Regions from separate parts of the Streptomyces sp. NPDC048462 genome, predicted to be linked through region 1. Evidence: riboswitches for the same ligand, from Rfam matches in the RefSeq annotation. Region 1 holds a riboswitch; each other region holds the start of a gene.
The links. A riboswitch is a leader RNA that binds a small molecule or an ion and turns the genes downstream of it on or off. The one in region 1 is predicted to bind cobalamin.
Positions count from the first base shown of each region.

Region 2: another riboswitch for cobalamin. It lies ahead of ACGFU6_RS09530 ((2Fe-2S) ferredoxin domain-containing protein); the one in region 1 lies ahead of ACGFU6_RS31555 (ribonucleoside-diphosphate reductase subunit alpha).
Region 3: another riboswitch for cobalamin. It lies ahead of ACGFU6_RS06875 (CbtB-domain containing protein); the one in region 1 lies ahead of ACGFU6_RS31555 (ribonucleoside-diphosphate reductase subunit alpha).

Region 1 covers NZ_JBICXG010000026.1:26,217-29,481, reverse strand. Annotated here, with positions in the region: gene ACGFU6_RS31555 (ribonucleoside-diphosphate reductase subunit alpha) at 1-1,613, opposite strand, end outside; cobalamin riboswitch at 1,753-1,890, opposite strand; gene ACGFU6_RS31550 (GNAT family N-acetyltransferase) at 1,932-2,444, opposite strand; gene mctP (monocarboxylate uptake permease MctP) at 2,588-3,265, opposite strand, start outside.
Region 2 covers NZ_JBICXG010000004.1:229,902-233,166, forward strand. Annotated here, with positions in the region: gene ACGFU6_RS09520 (alkyl/aryl-sulfatase) at 1-299, shown strand, start outside; gene ACGFU6_RS09525 (deoxynucleoside kinase) at 885-1,550, shown strand; cobalamin riboswitch at 1,660-1,782, shown strand; gene ACGFU6_RS09530 ((2Fe-2S) ferredoxin domain-containing protein) at 1,844-2,236, shown strand; gene ACGFU6_RS09535 ((2Fe-2S)-binding protein) at 2,233-2,928, shown strand; gene ACGFU6_RS09540 (ABC transporter ATP-binding protein) at 3,094-3,265, opposite strand, start outside.
Region 3 covers NZ_JBICXG010000003.1:168,201-171,465, reverse strand. Annotated here, with positions in the region: gene ACGFU6_RS06885 (GNAT family N-acetyltransferase) at 1-399, shown strand, start outside; gene ACGFU6_RS06880 (CbtA family protein) at 492-1,265, opposite strand; gene ACGFU6_RS06875 (CbtB-domain containing protein) at 1,295-1,510, opposite strand; adenosylcobalamin (AdoCbl) riboswitch at 1,556-1,650, opposite strand; gene ACGFU6_RS06870 (histidine phosphatase family protein) at 1,774-2,358, shown strand; gene ACGFU6_RS06865 (family 16 glycosylhydrolase) at 2,554-3,265, shown strand, end outside.

The DNA of each region.
Region 1 (3,265 bases):
AGCGCGCGGGCCTCGGGGGAGTCGAAGGGCAGCCGCAGCTGGAAGAAGACGTCCTGGAGACCCATCGCGCCCAGCCCCACCGGCCGCCAGCGGGCGTTGGACCGGCCGGCCTGCTCGGTCGGGTAGAAGTTGATGTCGACGACCCGGTCCAGGAAGGTCACGGCGGTGCGCACGGTGGCGTCCAGCCGTTCCCAGTCGATCGTGCCGCCCTCGACGAACGCGCCGAGGTTGACCGAACCCAGGTTGCAGACGGCCGTCTCGCCGTCGTCGGTGACTTCGAGGATCTCGGTGCACAGGTTCGAGGAGTGCACGACGCGGCCCGGCTCGGCGGTCTGGTTCGCGGTCCGGTTGGAGGCGTCCTTGAACGTCATCCAGCCCTGGCCGGTCTGGGCGAGGGTCCGCATCATCCGGCCGTACAGCTCACGGGCCGGCATCGTCTTGCGGGCCAGGCCCTTGGCCTCGGCCGCCCGGTAGGCGGCGTCGAACGCGTCGCCCCACAGGTCGACCAGCTCGGGCACGTCGGCCGGGGAGAACAGCGACCACTCGGTGTCCGCGTCCACCCGGCGCATGAACTCGTCCGGGATCCAGTGCGCCAGGTTCAGGTTGTGCGTGCGCCGCTGGTCCTCGCCCGTGTTGTCGCGCAGCTCCAGGAACTCCTCGATGTCCGCGTGCCAGGTCTCCAGGTAGACCGCGGCGGCGCCCTTGCGCCGGCCGCCCTGGTTGACCGCGGCGACGGAGGCGTCGAGCGTCTTGAGGAACGGCACGATGCCGTTGGAGTGCCCGTTGGTGCCCCGGATCAGCGAACCGCGGGCCCGGATGCGGGAGTACGAGAGGCCGATGCCACCCGCGTGCTTCGACAGCCGCGCCACCTGGTGGTAGCGGTCGTAGATCGAGTCCAGCTCGTCCAGCGGCGAGTCCAGCAGGTAGCAGGAGGACATCTGCGGGTGCCGGGTGCCGGAGTTGAAGAGCGTGGGGGAGGAGGGCAGGTAGTCCAGCCGGCTCATCAGCCGGTACAGGGCCGCGACCTCGTCCAGGGCGCGCTCGGAGTCGTCCTCCGCGAGCCCGGCGGCCACCCGCAGCATGAAGTGCTGCGGGGTCTCGACGACCTGGCGGGTGATCGGGTGGCGCAGCAGGTAGCGGCTGTGCAGGGTGCGCAGCCCGAAGTAGCCGAACCGGTCGTCGGCGCCGTCGGTGAGGGCCCGGTCGACCAGCGCGTCGAGAGCGGCCGCGTGCAGCGTCACGAACTCGGCGGTGCGGTCCGCGATCAGGCCTTCGCGGTGGCCCACGGCGACGGACGCGGAGAAGGACGTCGCGCCCTGGCCGGCCGCCTCGTCCGCGATGGTGCGGGTGAGGAGGCGGGCGGCGAGCCGGGAGTAGGCGGGATCCTCGGAGATCAGGCCCGCCGCGGCCTCGGTGGCCAGCGAGCTCAGCTCGGCCTCGTCCGACCGGGCGTTGCGGCCGCGCAGCGCGGCGCCGGCGACGCGTCCGGGGTCGGTGTCGGGCAGGTCCGCGGTGAGGGCGGTGAGGGTCCGCAGAAGTGCGGTGCCCGGTCCGTCGCTCGTGGGTCCCGTTGATTCGGCCGCTGAAACCGGATCGGCTGGCGCGATGGTCACGTGGTGCTCTCCCTCGCTCGGCTCTGGGCCGGCGGGGGAGCGGGGCAGCCGGGCGGAGCGGGGCCCGGTCGGGGCAGCACTCCGTGCGGCGTCCACCGGCCCATCCACGAGGCCCGGACGTCTGGGCATCCGGTTCGGTCGAGCCGGATGCGCTGTCGGCAGGTCCTCGGACTCGGAGGTGCGCAAAAGCACACCGAATACACCGTTGCGGGACAGTTCCGGATTCGCACCGGATTTCCCTGCGGCGACAGCGAGCACGAGCATACATGTGGGGGCCGCTGGATGAGGCAGCCCCCACATGTTGTGTCGCGTGACCGATCAAGAGACCGCCGGGAACTCCAGGCGGTATGTCAGCAGCGAGAGCCCTTCGATGGGATACCAGTCCTTTTCGGGGGTCCGGACGAAGCCGAGGCGCCCGTAGATCCTATGGGCCCCGCGCATCGCCGGCTGCGTCGACAGGACGATGCCGGTGACCCCCGGGGTGGCTCGTGCGCGGTCGATACAGGCCCGGACGAGCGCCTCGCCCGCCCCGGCCCCACGTGCCTCGCGCGAGACCGCGAGCATCCGGAACTCGGCCTCGTCCGGCGCCGCGATGTCGGCCCAGCGGTTGCCCGGCGGCGCGTAGGTGACCCCGCCGAGGACCCGGCCCCGCGCGTCCGCCGCGACGAGCACCTCGGCCTCGGCGGCCCGCCGGGGGACGTCGCGCAGTTGCACCAGATACGGGTCGTCGGCGCCGAAGTCCAGCAGCCCGTCCCCGAGATAGGCCTCGGCGGTGATCTCGCCGAGGGCGGCGTACTCGGCGGGCTCGACCGGCCTGATGGTTATGTCCATGCACGGAAGTCTGCCGCACCCGCGGGCGGCGCCGGCACGGGTTTTCCCCGGCGGCTCCGGCGGCGCTGCCCGAGGGTTCCCCGGACGCGCGAACGGGCCGCCGCTCCCCACGTGCTGGGGTGCGGCGGCCCGTGGCGCCTCGGTCAGTGACCGCCGGGCGCACCGGCCGTGGCCGGCGGGAGCTCCGTCTTCACGCCCGGGTCGCCCGCGTCGGCGGTGTAGTCGGCGGGAGAGGTCTCGTCGATCCCCGCAGGCGCCTTCACGGCGTTCAGGACGAAGGTGAGGACGACGGTCACCACGACGTTCAGCACGAACGCCGTCAGGCCGATGTAGCCGATCTCGCCGATGCCCGGGATCTCCTTGGACGAGCCGCCGAAGTGCGCCTGGGTGGGGCTGGCGACCCCGTAGGCCGCGGCCGTTCCGTAGACCATGCCGACCGCCCAGCCCGCGAGCAGCGCCCAGCGGTGGAACCACCGGGTGAAGAGGCCGCCGACCAGGGCGGGCATCGTCTGGAGGATCCAGATCCCGCCGAGCAGCTGGAAGTTGATCGCGACCGTCTTGTCCATGGTGAGGACGAACGCGAGCGCGCCGACCTTCACCAGCAGCGACACCAGCTTGGAGACCTTGGTCTCCTGGGCGGGCGTCGCGTCGGGCTTGATGAAGTCCTTGTAGATGTTCCGGGTGAAGAGGTTCGCCGCCGCGATCGACATGATCGCCGCGGGGACCAGGGCGCCGATGCCGATGGCGGCGAACGCCACGCCCGCGAACCAGTCGGGGAACATGTTCTCGAAGAGCTGCGGGATGGCCAGCTGGCCGTTGTC
Region 2 (3,265 bases), on a different contig from region 1:
GCGACAAAGCCGCAGAGGCCGACCTGCGCATCGACTTCTCCTTCAAGGACAGCGACGAGACATGGACGATGTGGGTCGCGCGCGGCGTCCTCAACGCCCGCCGCGGCGCGTCCCCCGACACGCAGCTCACCGTCACGGGAACCAAGGCGGCCCTGGTGAGTGTTCTGCTGAACCCGGCGAGCGCGGCCACGCTCGCCGAGTCCGGGAAAATCCGCCTCGACGGCGACGGCACCGTTCTGCCGGCGCTGGCCGAGCTCATCGACACGTTCGACCCCAACTTCGACATCGTGACGCCCTGAATGAGGCGTGCTCACGCCCGGCGGCCGGCGCGACCGGCTCGCGGCTCTCAGCCGCGTACCTGACGGCCAACGTTGAGGCCGGCTCCGGCCTCGCCTGTGTGAAGTCACTCCCCGCCACGACGTTCCGCTCAGCCGTCGACATCGTCGAAGGCGTCCACTGCCCCATCCCCAAGAGGAGCCTCTGACAGGCCAAGGTGTGGATGCGCCGCCCTGAACTGGGCTTGTTCCGCTTTGACGGGCACCATGGGTGTGGTGGTCAGGCTGCGAGCCGTCGCCTGCGGTGCCGGGCCAGCAGCCCGGCGGCCCGCATCTGTTTCGCGATGACGCATCACGTGGAGTGCGCGGCGATCATGGAGCCGGTGAAGAAGGACGACTGACCTGAGGTTTCGCTCCGGCGCATAGGGTGTGCGTTGCGGGCGATACCTGACGCTGAAATGACGCTCGCGACGCTCGTTCTGATGGGCGACAGGAGCCTCTTCGGGCAAGTCGTCCCCCGTCGGGGCAGCGAGCATCGACGGGGTCTGCATCACGCCCTGGATCCTGTGCAGCCCTCCGGCATGGGCAACTCCGAGAAAGATTCGAGGTATGGCAGTGATCTGCGTCGGCGGCATGATCGGGATCGGAAAGACGAGTGTCGCCGAACTGATCGCCAAGGAGCTGGGGAGCAGGGTCTTCTACGAGAGCGTGGAGGACAATCCGATTCTGCCGCTCTTCTACACGGCCGGCCCCGAAGAGATAGAGGCGAGGCGGTACCCCTTCCTCCTCCAGCTCTACTTCCTGCAGACGCGTTTCGCCGCGATCAAAGACGCGTACAAGCAGGACGACAACGTGCTCGACCGCTCCATCTACGAGGACTGGTACTTCGCCAAGGTCAACCACGACCTCGGCAGGATCAGTTCCCTTGAGATGCGGGTGTACGAGGGGCTGCTCGCGGAGATGATGCGCGAGATCGACGGCCTGCCCTACCGCAAAGCACCCGATCTCATGGTGTATCTCCGGGCGGACTTCGAGACGGTACTGCACCGCATCGGGCTGCGGGGACGCGATTTCGAACAGGACCGGAGTCTCGTCGGGTACTACCGGACGCTGTGGTCGGGGTACGACGACTGGGTGCGCGAGCACTACCGCGCCAGTGACGTCGTCGTGGTCGACATGAACGACACCGACGTGGTCAACAGCCCCGAGGACGCGGAGCGCGTGGTCCGGGAAGTCACTGACGCCCTGGCGCTGGCGAGGTCACGGCGCCCCTGATGCCGCCCGGTGGCCGGGCACGGAGGTGTCCCGGTACGCCGTCCGGCCGGGCTCCTGCCACCGTGGGGCGGGTGACATGATGGGCTGCGGACATGGGCGACGGCGGCCCGAGGAAACCGGTGGGAATCCGGTGCGGTACCGCCACTGTGATCGGCGAGCGGATCCCGATGCGCCACTGCCCCGCGAGGGCGGGAAGGCCGGGACGAGCACGGACCCGAGAGCCAGGAGACTCACGCTGTCGCCTCCTCGAAGGACCCCGGGGCGGAACTCCCCGGCAAGAGGGAGGATGCGGCATGCCTGAGCGGCCAGTCGACGAGAACGCGCCGACGTCGGACCGGACGGTCCCCTGCCGGGTGGTGGTGTGCCGCGACTGCTGCTGCGGCACGGTCAAGGTGCGGGGCGATCACCCCGCGCAGACCGCGCGGTTGCGGGAGATCGCCCCGGTGCGGACCTCCGACTGCCTGGACCTCTGTGAGCAGGCCAACGTCATCGTCGTACAGCCTTCTGCCGTCGGGCGGGCGGCAGGAGCCCGGCCGGTCTGGCTCGGCCTGGTCAACGACCCCAATGCCACCGAGGACATAGTGGATTGGGTGCGGGCCGGCGGGCCGGGTGTCGCGGACCGTCCCGGCATCCTCGACCTCTATCTGATCGACCCGCCGCGCCGCGTGAGGACGGCGACCTCATGACCAGCGGTGGGCGCGCGGCGGACGCGGTACCGGCGCACGAGGTCGTCGTGGCGCTGCGCGACGTGGCGCGGATGGGCGGATTCTTCGTCCTGGACACGGCCCGGGGGCCCGGGTCCGGTGCAGGAGGGCTCACACGGGAAGGGTTCGGCGCGCGGGCCAGGACGGTCAATGAACGCTACGCCACCGCCGAGGCCCGCGTCGGAGTCTCCATCGCCCATCTCGGGCTCGCGGCCCGCCTGTGGTCACCGGTTCTCGCCTGCGCGCTGTTGCACGGGATCGTGCCGGAGACGACCACCGTGGAATGGGCCGGTGACAGTGCGGCGCTCCGGCTGGCCGAGCCTCGGGGCAGCCGTGCTCCGCAGCCGGCGTCGTCGCTCGCCGATGCCGTCCGCGCTCAGGCGGACGGTGTTCTGGAGGGTGTGGAGCGGGGCCTGCCCGTCAAGGTGGCTCCCCGCCTGCTCGCGGGTAACTCGGCTTCCGCGCTGGTCGGTTCGGCGGCGCAGCTGCTCAGGTCCCGGCCCGACCTGCGGGCACCGCTCACCGGGCTGACCAGGGAACTCCTTCAGACGGGGCGGCTGTTGGGTACGGGCGAGGTCACCGGCCCCGAGCTGACGTTCCGGCGGCGGAGCTGCTGTCTGTACTACCGGGCCTTGAACGGTGCGAAGTGCGGTGACTGCTGCCTGGCCCGGTGACCGGAGCGGAGCAGGCCACAGGGGCCCGCTCCGCCCGCTGCCGAACGTGCCCGGGATCCGCTCACCGCGACGCGGGCAGCCGGTGTCGCGGTGGGCCCGGCGTCCCGGATCCGGCGCCGCGGCTCGTACCCCGGCACCGGCGTCCAGTTGACCCAGGACGCCCGGTCACCGGTTCGCGTCGGGCACAGGCACGTCCGCCGGCAGGAACGTCACCTGGGGACGGCCCGTGCGAGGATGCACCGCGACCTCGGCGGTCACCTCGTAGACCTCCGCGAGCAGGCGCGGAGTGAGCACCTCGTGCGGAGCACCGGACGCGACGACACCGCCGTCGCACAGA
Region 3 (3,265 bases), on a different contig from region 1:
TACCCGTCCCCGGGCGAGCGGGCGGCGGCCGCGCGCGTCGTGCGCACCATCGCCGAGACCGGGGATCCGACTCCGTTCGGCTCGTACGAGATACGGCTCGGTGCGGACGGGCCGGTGATCGGCGGGCTGGGGTTCCACGGAGTTCCCGACGAGGCCGGACACGTCACGATCGGCTACGGGCTCGTGCCCTCGGTCCGCGGCATGGGGTACGCCTCCGAGGCGCTCCGCGCGCTGCTGCGGTTCGCCCGCGACCGGGGCGTCGCCTGCGTGCACGGGGACACCGACCTCGACAACATCGCCTCCCAGCGCGTCATGACGGCCGCGGGGATGCGCCTGGTGCGTGAGGACTCCCTGCTGAAGCACTACCGCGTGGACTGGGACGGTCCCGCGGAGCGGTGACGCGCACCGGCCCGTGGCGCGGCGGAACCCGCGAGAAGAACTCACCTCGCGGGTTCCGGCGCCGCACGGGCCCGACGGCACGTCCGGGCGGGTCAGCGCGCCGCGGCCGCGGCGCGTTCCGCCGTTCCGCTTCCGGCCCGGGCAGGCTGTGCCCTCGGCACCAGCAGCCGTTCGGTGAGGTAGCCGAAGAGCAGCCCGAAGGTGGTCCACAGCGTGACCTGGACCGCGAGCGTGGCCAGCCTGAACTGCCACAGCAGGGTGGCCGGGAAGTCCTTTCCGACCTCGTTGAACGAGGGCAGGAAGACGTACGCGAGACCGATGAGCAGCACGTATCCGGCCGCTGCGGCGATCGTCGCGTTCCAGGCGCCCAGGCGGGGTGCCAGCCGCTTGCCGAGGATGACGGCGGCGACGGCCAGCAGCACGCTGAGGGCGACCATCAGGAAGAACAGTGCCGTGCGTCTGCCGATCGTGTCGGGGTTGCCGACGGCCGGCGGGTTCGCCGGGTACTTCAGGAACGGCACGACGTACACGGCCAGCAGGGCCGCGCCCGCGATCAGCGCCGCGGTGGCGCGCGGGCCGAAGCGGCCCGTCCGGCCGAGTGCGTAGCAGAAGACGAGTGCGGCGATGCCGCCGATGGCCACCCCGAAGACGAGTACGCCGGTGGCGAGTCCCGCGGTGGACTGCATGGTGCGGCTGACGAGTTCCTCGCCGCCGCCGTGGTCGTGGCTGTGCGCCTCCTCGAGGGCGATGGCGGCGTCCACCCGGGACTCGCCGAGGAAGTAGGCGACGGCCAGCGCGAGCGCGCCCGCGACGAGGCCGGCCAGCATGCCGCGGACCAGCAGAGCTCTGACAGATATGGAGTTCATGAGGGATTCCCCTGGATCAGCCCGGTGGGTCAGTGGCAGGGGAAACCGAGCAGGTGACGGCCGTCGTGGACCCACTCGTGCACGCCCGCGCCCGAGATGACGGAGGTGGCGCCCTGCTCGGCGCCGACGAAGTACAGCAGGATCAGCATGAGGATGCCGAAGAAGACCGCCCAAGGGGCGATGGCCTTCAGCGAGATGGGAGTGATGGCGGGTGCGCCGGTGGCGGGGGCAGCAGTCTGTGCCATGGCAGAACCTCCTGTGGGAACACGCGTCCCGATCGTGGTGCCTGAGACGAAGGTGCTGGGTCTGACTTCCCCGCACAGGTGCGGGTTCACAGTGGCGCGACCGTGCCGGATTCTCACCGGACTTCCGTCACACCCTCGTCGTGTCGTCGCGACCATACCGCCTGGGCGTGGGCGCCGCCATGGTGCGGTCCGGGCATCCGGGAAGCCCGGATGCCATGGTGTGGTTGGCCAAGTGGCCACCGTTCAGGGAGTTGAGAGCAGTAATGACGGTACGGGTGATGTTGATCTCACCGGCGATGAACGCGGCGCTGCGCGAGGCCCGGTTCGCCGGTGACGCGCCGCTGGACGACGCCGGGCTCCGGCAGGCGCGGGACGCCGCGCCCGCCGTGCCCTCGGCGGCCAGGCACGTGCGCGGCCCGTCCATGCGCTGCACCGCGACCGCGGACGCGCTGGGACTCCGCTCCGATCCCGAACCCGCCCTGCGGGACTGGGAGATGGGCCGCTGGACCGGCGCCCGGCTGACCGAGGTGAGCACGGACGAGCCGGACGGGGTGGCCGCCTGGCTGACCGATCCTGCCGCCGCGCCGCACGGGGGTGAGTCCCTGCTGGAACTGTGCGCGCGGGTGGGCTCGTGGCTCGACTCCCCGCACAGGAGCGACGACGGGCAGGTGCTGGCGGTGGCCGAGCCCGCCGTGATCCGCGCTGCGGCTGTCCACGCGCTGGACCTCCCGCCGCAGGCCTTCTGGCGGCTGGACGTGGCACCGCTGACGGTCACGGAGCTCAGCGGCAGGTCGGGGCGGTGGAACCTGCGCTGCGGCCGGCCGCTCCCGGCGGCACCGGAGAGCTGACGAACGCGGCGACGGGGCGGTAGGCCGGTGCGTGCAAGAACTGTGGTCTGCCAAGAGCCTTGACACGCTCTTGGTTCACTTCTTAAATCACGAAGTGAACTAAGGCCGCAACTCCCCCACGTGGCCGCCATGCCCCCACTTGTCATATGCATGGTGAGTCACATTCCCTCCGTCCCGTACGGAAAGGAAATCCACATGAGCTCCCCCCACCTGACCAGGCGCCTCCTGGTCTCCGCACTCTCGGTACTCGCCCTCGTCTCCGCCACCTCCGGCCTCGCCTCCGGCGCCCCCATGCCGTCTCCGGCCTCGAAGGGATCCGTCACCACGCAGGCGTCCGCCGCCGCCGCGACGTTCACCGACGACTTCGACGGAGCCGCAGGTTCCGCCGTTGACGGCGGCAAGTGGCAGATCGAGACCGGTGACAACGTCGACAACCACGAGCGGCAGTACTACACCGCCGGGAACAGCAACGCGGCGCTGGACGGCCAGGGTCATCTGGTCATCACCGCGCGCAAGGAGAACCCGAACAACTACCAGTGCTGGTACGGCACCTGCGAGTACACCTCGGCGCGGCTGAACACCTCGGGCAAGTTCACCCAGACCTACGGCCACGTCGAGGCCCGGATGAAGATCCCGCGCGGCCAGGGCATGTGGCCCGCCTTCTGGATGCTCGGCGACGACATCGGACAGGTCGGCTGGCCCAACTCCGGCGAGATCGACATCATGGAGAACGTCGGCTTCGAACCCAGCACCGTCCACGGCACCCTGCACGGCCCCGGCTACTCCGGCTCCGCCGGCATCGGCGCCGGCTACAGCCTCCCCGGCGGCCAGGCCTTCGCCGACGACTTCCACACCTTCGCCATCGACTGGGCCCCCGATTCCGTCACCTGGTCCGTCGACGGCAACG